Regions from separate parts of the Microbacterium chionoecetis genome, predicted to be linked through region 3. Evidence: predicted binding sites of a transcription regulator. Region 3 holds the regulator's gene; each other region holds the start of a gene.

Region 1 (3,274 bases), 1.6 Mb from region 3:
TCGAACTGCCCGGGATCCTCGTGTCCATCCGTGCGACCGCCGTCACCGCGTAGTTCAAAGCCGCGACGGGTCTCTGTGGGCGAGTACTGAGATAGAACCATCATGGGGACCATGACGATGAGGGTTCAGCTCAGCGACACCGCTTCGCTGGCTTACGAGGCGGTCGGGGCCGGCATCCCGCTCCTCGCTCTTCACGGCGCGTACTCGGCGCGGGGCGAGGTACGCGACTTCCTCGAGCCGATGATCGATGCACGGCCGGTTCGCCGGGTGTACGTCGACCTACCCGGCCACGGCGACTCCCGCCCCTCATCCGGGGTTCGGCAACCAGATGATGTGCTGGAGCTCATCGACCGCCTCCTTGACAGGGAAGCACCGACCGGCGGATTTCTCGTACTCGGGCATTCGTTCGGCGGGCACTTCGCGCGCGCCATCGCGGCGCGGCATCCCGACCGGATCGCCGGGATCGCGCTGATCTGCCCGGCCGTTGCCGGGGAACAGCGCATCCCTGCGCCGGCAGTGGTGCGAGACGATCAGGTGTCCACCGCACTCGATCCGGATCAGCGAGCCGAGTACGAGGGGTACTTCGTCGTTCGGACGGCAGACACCCTCGAGCGATTTCGTCGCGCGGTGCTGCCCGTCGTCGGGGAAGTCGACGATGAGACGCTCGAGAGCGCGATCACCGCGGGACCGCATGCCGCGGATCCCGACACGGTGCCCGTGGACACTCCGGTGCTCGTGGTCTCAGGCCGACACGATCATTGGGTCGGCTGGGAACGGCAGCAGCGCCTCGGAGATCAGTACCCCCGTGCCACTGTCGTCACCGCGGGCGACGCCGGACATGCGCTTCCTCACGAGCGCCCCGGTCTCATGGCAGCGCTCCTCTCCGACTGGCTCGACGAGATCGGCATCCCCGCAGCACCCGGAGCCCCGCAGTAGCCGATGGTGCAGGACGTCGGATCCCTCAGCGGGCATCCGCGCCGGAGAGGTGGGGCTTCGTCCAGGTCAGTGCATAGCGCCACAAGGCGAACTGCTGCCACCGAACGCCCGGAAGGACACGGGCTGCGCATTCGCGGACCTCGGAGTACGTGTGCGGAGGCGGCCACACTGTGGGCGCGGAATGTTGCCAGAAGTTCCGCGTGCGCGACAGCCACTGGTGTTGTGCGACCCCCGCCAGACCGAGCAGGCGGTCGCGGGGCGTTGTCGGCCGTGCGAGGCCGATGATCACCACGACGCCGCCAGGTGAGGTGAGGTCGGCCAACCGTTGCAGCGCGTCAGGCAGACTCGGCAGGTGATGGATGGTGGCAACCGCCGCCACGATGTCGAACGTCCGGCCGAAGTCGTAGGTCATGAAGTCGCCGTGGATCCAGTGGATGCCGCGATGGTTCGCCGCCGCTCTCGCCAGGACATCGGCATCCACGTCGACGGCGGTGACGTCGGACAGAGAGCTCCGCAGGTCGCCGGCCAGCTCACCGTCGCCCGTGCCGACATCGAGAGCGGATGCTGCTCCCGGCCGGATGGCGTTCATCACGAGCGGGTGGAAGTGGATGTTGTGGTTCCAGCGTGAGCCCGGCGGCTGTCCCATCGGTCCATCTTGTCAACGGATCCCCACCGCAGTGTTCGTCGAAGGGTACGTACGACCGCTTGCGGGCCCTGGTGTCGATCCGTCGCACGATCGAGGCCTGACGGGCCACATCATGAGCTTAGTGTCGTACGTATGTTCTACTCTTGAAGCATGTCACACGACCTCGACCTCGATGATCGGATGCTCCCCGACGAGCTCGATCTGGTCATCGAGGCGGCCGACATGATGACGGTGCTCGCCGCCCAGCGACTGGTCCGGATCGACGCGATGCGGCGTGAGGCGCTTCGCGAGGCGACCCGCAACGGCCGGGTTCTGACCGAGGTCGTGGAGCGCGGCGTGCGGCTGGAGCTCGCGGCCGCGCTGCGGATCACCGAGCACGCCGCCGGCGATCTGCTGGGCTTCTCGGAAGCCCTGGTGCACTCCTACCCCGCGGTGCTCGTCTCGATGGAGCGGGCACGGATCACGGAACGGCACGCGCAGATCCTGATCGCCGCCGTGAACGACCTCGAGCCGGAGTTCCGCCCGCAGGTGCTCGAGCCGGGGATCGCCCTCGCGGAGGCGGAGGCCGTCGGCACTTTCCGCCGCAAGCTGCGCGCCCTCATCGACGCAGTGCGGTCGGCCACCCTCACCGAACGCTACGAGCGCGCCCTCAACCGGCGACGGATCGCGATCGAGCCAGACGACGACGCCATGGGATGGGTGCACGTGTATGCACCCATGGTCGCCATCCAGGCCGCATTCGGTCGGACCACCGCCATGGCGAAGGGCATCGCGGCCCGCGAGGGAGAGACCCGCACCCTCGACCAGGCGCGCGCCGATGTGGTCCTCGACCTTCTCATCGACGGCGTGCTCGATACGCACCCCGACCACGTACGGGGCGTGCAGGCGACGGTGTTCGTCACCACCCCGGTGCTCGCGCTCCTGCACGAGTCAGACGCCTCCCGCGCGGCCGCCGGGATCGACCCGCCGGTCGTCGAGGGCATCGGACCCATCCCGCTGCCGGTGGCGCGGGAACTCGCGGGCGGCGCGTCGGGATGGACGCGCGTGCTCACCCACCCCGAGACGGGCATGGTGCTCTCGGTCGGCCGCGATCAGTACCGCCCGCCACCGGCGCTTCAGAAGCTGGTGAAATGGCGCGCCGATCGATGCATGGGACCAGGCTGCGGGATGCCGGCCTCCCGGTGCGATATCGACCACAACATCGACTGGGCGCTGGGGGGACACACCGAGCTCACGAATCTCGGGCCGCTGTGCGAGGGGCATCACACCGTCCGACATCACACCGACTGGAGCATCCGACAGGTCGCCGGGTCCGGCGGCGCGATCCTCTGGACCTCGCCCTCCGGCCGTCGCTACCTGGTCGAGCCGGAACGCGCGGTTCCGGTGTTCCGTTCGACGGGGAGCCGCGACGCGCCCTTCTGATCGCACGAGACGTCCCGTTCACCGCAGGATGCGCTGTTCAGACCGCACGACACGTGCGGCGCCGGGACCTTCGCACGGCTTCCGCGCAATTCCGGCGACGCAGGCCCCGGTATCCGATGCCCGCCGATCACATGGACGGTTCGTGTTCGCTAGCCTGCTGTGGATGAGCTTCGATGTGGAAACGTGCGGTGCGAACGCCGCGGCCTGGGCGCTCGGGCACACCGGTTCGACCGCGTACGCGACGCGGTGCCTGGCGTTCGTCGAGGATGC
Region 2 (3,274 bases), 1.4 Mb from region 3:
GCGTCCCCCGGGCGAAACAGTTGTGGCTGATCACACCGTTTGCGATGAAATCGCCGGTCGAGGTCGTGATGTCGACCATGTCGATGGTCTCACCGAGATCCTCGATGGAGACGACGCGAAGCGGGGCGTCGGACTTGACGGCGGCTCCGACGAGATCCAGCTTGCGCGTGATCGCGGGTCGGGTGAGCTCGAAGAATCGTCGACGAGCGGGAAGACCCCCGAGGAGCCGGATATCCCGCACGCCGTTCGGCCGTGGCGGTTCCTCTACGAAGGCGAACTGAAAGCGGCGCAATGCGGCGCCGATCTCGGAGAGGATCCGCGCATCGGAGTTGGAGATTCGCAGCACGCCTTGACTGCAGCTCCCTTCCGCATCGAAGATCCCGGCGAGGAAGCCACGCGACCATTCAGCGCAGGCCGACTCCGGCCAGCCGATCAACTTGGTGATGGCGTCGAAGTCCGCTGCCCGAGAGGTGAAGATCGCGTTCATCTCGCGCCGGCGAACCGTCGCCGTGGTGAACATCCGCTGGGTGGTCTTCACGCCTGCGGCTTCCAGGAAATCGCGCGACCGATCAAGCGCCTCTTCATCGGCGAGCGCCAGCCGGAACCGGCTCGCCACAAAGGTGCCCCTGCCGGTCGACCGAGGGTACGTCTTTCTCAGCATCATCGCGTCGCCGCGAATCATCCCGCTGAGATACCCCTGGCGATAGGCGCTCGTCTCAGGGGGAGTCTCAACGACGCCCCCCATGCCGAAACCCATGAGCTTGTTGTTGGGTGTCAGGTAGGGGCGCTGCGGCGCTCCGGACGGCGCCGGGCGGACGTACTTCCACCCCCGTTCGGTCAAGAAGCGGTGGTCGCCGCTCGCGATCAGCTCGGTGCCATCGGCGAGACTCACACGGTAAGCGCGCTTGCGCGTGCCCCACTGTGCCGACACGGTGGCCCGCACGTAGCGGCGGTACGCTCCCTCGCGACGGGTGCCGATCACCTCATCACCGGCACGTATGTCGCCTATCCGCTGGCTCCGTCCGTCTGCCATGAGCACGACCGTGTCGGGATGCAGGCAATAAACACATGCATGACTGCATCCGCGATACGGGTTCACCGTCCAGTCGAAGGGCATGGCGGAGGCGCTCGGCACGTGGTTGAGCGCGGACTTGCAGAGCACCTCGTGGAACGTCACGCCGGCGAACTCGGGGGTCGTCACCGAGCGCACCAGACCGTTGAGCTGCTCGAGGCCGGGCAGGGCCGCGGCATCCGGCACACCCAGTTCCTGACCCTGCCAACGCATGCCTCCATGAGAACAAAGCTTCGAACTTAAGTCAAGGAGCGACTCACCTGAATAGAACATCGGCGGAGTGGACGGCGCCTCGCTGGCGGAAAGGCGCCGTCACGACCAGAATGGCAGGCGTGACGGAGCCAGGCGGGCTCGTTACCCCCCGAGCCGCCCCCGAGACTCGTCGTGCCGCCCGAGCGATGCGCGAGGAGGAGCATCGTCGCGCCCGCGCGACCGCGGCGGCCCGCGTCAGCCATCCGGTCCCGGCCCCCGCCCCCGACGCCGTGGTGGCGTTCGAGCGGTCGAGCGAGGACTTCGCGCCGAGCTCGCTGTCGGGCGCGGTGCCCTCGACGCTGCCCCCCGAACTCCGCCCGCCTGAGCCGGCACCTGTGCTCGCCGGCGCCCCGCCGCAGTCGATATCGGCCCCCGACGGGGCACCCGCATCGAGCGTGCAGCCGCGTTCCCGGCCCGCGCGTCAGCGCCGGCCGGTCATGAGCGAACGCCGGGCCGCCCGCGCGGCCGAGCTGCTCGCCGTCGACGAGACCGCGCTGCCGGTACAGCACGCCCGCCCGCGGCGGCTCACGCGGCGGCTCGCGGTCGTAGCGGGGCTCGCCACCGGCGCGGCCCTGTTGCTCGGGTCGGCGGCGATGACCGCGATGATGCTGCCTTCCCTGCCGCCGGAGGGCGCTGAGGCGTCCCTCTCCATCGCGGTCGAGCCGCGCCACGTCGATCAGCTCCCCGTGCCCCAGGTCGAGCAGTCGCCTCCCGCCGCCGACATCTGCGCACTGCCCGATGTCACGTCGGCGCTGCAGGGTGGCAACGACGAGGCCGCGATCGTGGCGGCCGGCGGCGGCGAGGCGTTCCGCGCGGCGGTCGTGGAAGGACGGGCCCCCTGCGTGGACCTGGGTGATGCCGCCCGCGTCTGGACCGTCGTCGACAAGATCCGCCCGCTGAACCCCATCGACTACCGCCCGAGCGGCCTCGTGCTCCCCGACGGGGTGCGCAACATCGAGGGCGGCGCGCTGCGTTCGGACGCGGCGTCCGCTCTCGCATCGCTCGTCGAGGGGGCGCGCGCGGCGGGTGTCGGCGAGATCGCGCTCGAAAGCGGGTTCCGCTCGTACCAGACGCAGCAGCAGACCTACGGGCGGCATTTCGCCGAGCGCGGCGATCGCGCCGACCAGGTGAGCGCCCGGCCCGGCTACAGCGAGCACCAGCTCGGCCTCGGTGCGGATGTCGTCGCCTGTGCGGGCGCGTGCGGCTCCCTCGACGAGCTCGCACGGACCGCGCAGGGCCAGTGGGTCGCCGAGCACGCCTGGGAGCACGGCTGGATCGTCCGCTACGTCGAAGGCGCGACGCCGGTGACCGGATACAACCCCGAGCCCTGGCACCTGCGCTACATCGGTCCAGAACTCGCCAAGGCCTATCACGACGGCGGCTGGACCTCGCTCGAGGAGTTCTTCGCGCTCGACCCCGCTCCGGGGTACCTCGGCTGACCGCCGGCTCGCCGCCAGATGGGCCTGCTGCCCGGAGCGTCACCGCGGGGTCAGGGACCACTCGCACGCCGTCGGCGGCAGGATCACGGCATCCGTTCGGTGAAACTGAGTACCATATGCGGTGAGATGCAATTCCAGCCGGGGATCGTCTCCACACACTCGAGCTCAGCGAAGAGAAGACCGACGAGAGGAAGGCGCACCATGGAGCGCGACATCTACGACGAGGATCACGAGGCGTTCCGCGACGTCGTCAAGGAGTTCGTCAAGCGCTACGCGACGAACGAGGCGCGCGAGCGCTGGGATGCCGAGGGCGAGATCGACCGGGCGACCATGCTCGCGGCCGGCGAGTCTGGCCTGATCGGCCTCTCGGTGCCCGAGGAGTTCGGCGGCGCCGGCATGCTCCAGGACTACCGCTTCCGCACCATCGTGAACGAAGAGGTCATCGGTGCCGGCGCCGGTTCGCTCGCCGGCGCGTTCGGCATCCAGGACGACCTCGCCGTGCCGTACATCG
Region 3 (3,274 bases):
TCGGCGAGCAGGATCTCCACCGTGGGATTGGCGTCGTCGGCCCCGATGGGTACGCCGCTGTAGAGCAGGTCCGTGTCGCTGACCGCGGTCACCTCCTCGGGGCGTCGCTGCAGCAGTTCGAGGATCCAGGCGACGCCGAATGCGACGACAGCCACGAGTACGATGTCGCCGACCGACAGCGGCCGCAGCAAGAAGAGCCAGATCACCGCGAGCACGGCGATGAGGGTCCGCACCAGGACGCGCTGCCGGCCGAGCCACAGGCCGAACGAATCGGTGTCGAGTCCTCGCCGGGCCAGCTCGCGCCGCCCCGACGCATTCATGCTGTCGATGGCACTGCGCACGCCGCGTGCCGGAGCCGACCTGCCGGTCACCCAGCCCAGAATCGCGATGAAGACACCGAGGAACGCGACGACGAGCGCGGTCTGCTGCATGTTGCCGACCAGCTGTTCGTAGATGACGTTCAGCGCGTCGGGAGAGAGGCCGAGTACCCCCGCCGTGACGCCCATGGCGGAATCGCCGATCGCGAGCATGATGGCCAGGGCCACGCCGCCAAGGGCTAATCCGATGCCCGTCCCGAGGACGGCGGCGCTGCGGCGGCGGGCGATCAGGATGCCGAGCCCGAACAGCGCGATCGCGATGATCGGCAGCCAGAGCCCGAGCGTGTTCGCGGCGGCGTAACTGGTGCGGATCGTCGCGAGGTTGTCGCCTTCGCCGAGGATGATGACGCGATCGACGGTGGGGATCAGCTCAGCGGCACCCAGGCCCCGATCGACGAGGTTCTGCTTCACGCGCTCGACGACCGCGCCCAACTGGATCCCCACCCCCTCGTCGGTGCGGACGATGAGTCCGCCGCCGTCGGACGTGGACACGCCCACCAGGGCGCGATGGGCGGCGCGCGTCGCAGTGGCCCACACTTCAGCGAAGGCATCGGACTCGACCACTCGAGTGACCGTCGTCGTCACGAGGCTCTCGAGGCCGTTGGCAGCCGGCGCCTCCAGGAGCTGGAGGGCGTCGGCGGCGCGGGGCGGAAGTCCGAGGCCGGCGATGCCGTCGAAGACGTCCGCGGTGATCTGGTCGAAGTCGACCTGGGCGTTGACCGCCTCCATGGACTCGTCGATGATCATCGACTGCACCGCGGGATCGTCCACCAGCGGCGCCAGCGTGGCGACGAAGGCGTCCTCGTCGGTCAGCTGTACACGGGCCCACGCGCCGACGATCGACACCGGGACGAGGATGGCGGCGATGGTGATGCACAGAGCCGAGAGCAGCGAGCGCCACCATCCATTGCGAGTGCGTGAGGGGGGTGCGGCCTCATCCGGAGCGACCGCGCCCGCCCGGAGTGCTTCGTTCTCGGCCCGCAACGCGGCGAGTTCGGCCTGCAGGTCGACGGTGACTGGCTCGCTCATGAGGCCTCCTCTAGCCGGATGCACTCATTGTGTCGTAGATGCAGCGTCCGGCATCACCCATTCCGTTGGGAATCGTCCGACGCCGGTCAGACGGCTCGCAGCACCGCCACGACCTTGCCGAGCACGGTGGCTTCATCGCCGAGGATCGGCTCGAACGCGGAGTTGCGCGGGAGCAGCCAGGTGTGACCGTCGCGCTGGCGGAACGTCTTGACGGTCGCCTCGCCGTCGAGCATCGCGGCCACGATCTCACCGTTGTCGGCCGTCGCCTGCGACCGGACGACGACCCAGTCGCCGTCGCAGATGGCGGCGTCGATCATCGACTCGCCCGAGACCTTCAGCATGAAGAGGTCGCCCTTGCCCACCAGCTGGCGGGGGAGAGGGAAGATCTCCTCGACCTGCTGCTCGGCCGTGATGGGAACGCCGGCGGCGATGCGCCCGACGAGCGGGACGAGGGCGGCATCACCCACGGAGGGGGAGGCGTCCGCCGGGCTCTCGGTCGCCGTGCCGGGCAGGTCGATCAGCACTTCCATCGCGCGCGTCTTACCCGCATCGCGCCGCAGGTAGCCGCTCAGCTCCAGCTGGTTGAGCTGGTGAGTGACGCTGGAGAGCGACTTCAGGCCGACGGCGTCGCCGATCTCCCGCATGCTCGGCGGGTAGCCGTGACGCGCGATCGAGCGCTGGATCACCTCGAGGATCGCCAGCTGCTTGTCGCTCAGGCTCTTGCGCCGACGAGTCTGGGGCTTTTCGCGCCCGGCCGCGTCGCTCATCTTCCGGCTCCGTCCTGCGCTCGGCGAGGGAGCGCTGTTTCTTCGAATGTCGGAGGCCCGTGGTGGGGTTCTCTTATCGAAACCGTATCCGGATCGCGGGCTTCTGGGGAACATCTCAGCCGCGTGTCGCGTTCGAGAGATCGCCGCCCGGAACCGGTATTGACATCGTACAGACTCGAAGATAGCTTCGGAAGAGAGATTCGCATTCACCGCTCCCGGCCGAGTGGTGAATGCGAATCTCTCCCCAGCACGAGGAGCCCAGCATGACCGCGATCGACTTCACGACCTCCGTCCCGTCGCCGTCCCGCGCCGCGCGTGTCGCGGTGCAGCGGGTGCACAGCTCGGCGCGACAGCTGGCCGGCGGTGCTCCTGTGCCGCTGGGCGCGCAGTCGGCGTCGGGGCGCTCCACGCGGCTCCGCCTGACCCTGCGCGGGCGACGTGTCCTCGCCGTCCTCGCCGCACTGCCGGCCGTGATCGCGCTGACCGCCGCCGTGATCGGCGGGGGAGCGGCACTCGCCTCCCGTGAAGCGGGAGCCCCGGCGGGCTCCTTCCGCACGGTGACGGTGGCTGCCGGCGACTCGCTCTGGAGCATCGCCGAAGAGGTCGCGCCCGAGCGCGATCCACGCGACGTGGTCGACGAGATCGTGCGGTTGAACGCGCTCGACACCGTGGTCGTGCAGGCCGGTCAGAGCATCGCGATCCCCGCGGCGTACGACGACGGCCGCTGACGCGCCGGCGGCTCCGGCGGCTGCCCGCACGGCGATCGACCATCGGACCACGCCTGCCTGTCCCGCCACGTCACGCGGGCCTGCCCGGTCTCGCGACGTCACGCCGGCCTCGCCTGTCTCGCGACGTCACGCGGCGCCGGCGCAGTCGGCCGCGGGCCTAGCATGGGAGAGGTGAGTGCACGTCTCGAAGACCTCCCCTTGCGCGCCGATCTCCGCGGTCAGAAGCCGTACGGTGCTCCGCAGGCGCCGTTGCCGGTGGCCCTGAACGTGAACGAGAACACGCATCCTGTTCCGGCGGAGGTCGCGGACGACATCCTCGACTCGATCGCCCGGGCGCTGAGCGACGTGAACCGCTACCCCGACCGTGAGTTCA

The links. Region 3 encodes LexA, which represses DNA repair genes until DNA is damaged. Its sites were predicted from a motif close to TCGAACANNTGTTCGA; they were not measured.
Region 1: a site for LexA is predicted at 1,707-1,722, ahead of ABG085_RS00265 (DUF222 domain-containing protein). Genes of this name have one in related genera too.
Region 2: a site for LexA is predicted at 1,294-1,309, ahead of ABG085_RS01150 (intein-containing Rv2578c family radical SAM protein). Genes of this name have one in related genera too.

Annotation. Positions count from the first base shown of each region.
Region 1 covers NZ_CP157000.1:63,585-66,858, reverse strand. The annotation lists gene ABG085_RS00280 (RidA family protein) at 1-53, shown strand, start outside; gene ABG085_RS00275 (alpha/beta hydrolase) at 112-936, shown strand; gene ABG085_RS00270 (class I SAM-dependent methyltransferase) at 962-1,582, opposite strand; gene ABG085_RS00265 (DUF222 domain-containing protein) at 1,733-3,004, shown strand; gene ABG085_RS00260 (hypothetical protein) at 3,168-3,274, shown strand, end outside.
Region 2 covers NZ_CP157000.1:236,892-240,165, forward strand. The annotation lists gene ABG085_RS01150 (intein-containing Rv2578c family radical SAM protein) at 1-1,285, opposite strand, end outside; gene ABG085_RS01155 (M15 family metallopeptidase) at 1,471-2,763, shown strand; gene ABG085_RS01160 (acyl-CoA dehydrogenase family protein) at 2,965-3,274, shown strand, end outside.
Region 3 covers NZ_CP157000.1:1,672,813-1,676,086, forward strand. The annotation lists gene ABG085_RS07140 (hypothetical protein) at 1-1,406, opposite strand, end outside; gene lexA (transcriptional repressor LexA) at 1,493-2,173, opposite strand; gene ABG085_RS07150 (LysM peptidoglycan-binding domain-containing protein) at 2,437-2,901, shown strand; gene ABG085_RS07155 (histidinol-phosphate transaminase) at 3,064-3,274, shown strand, end outside.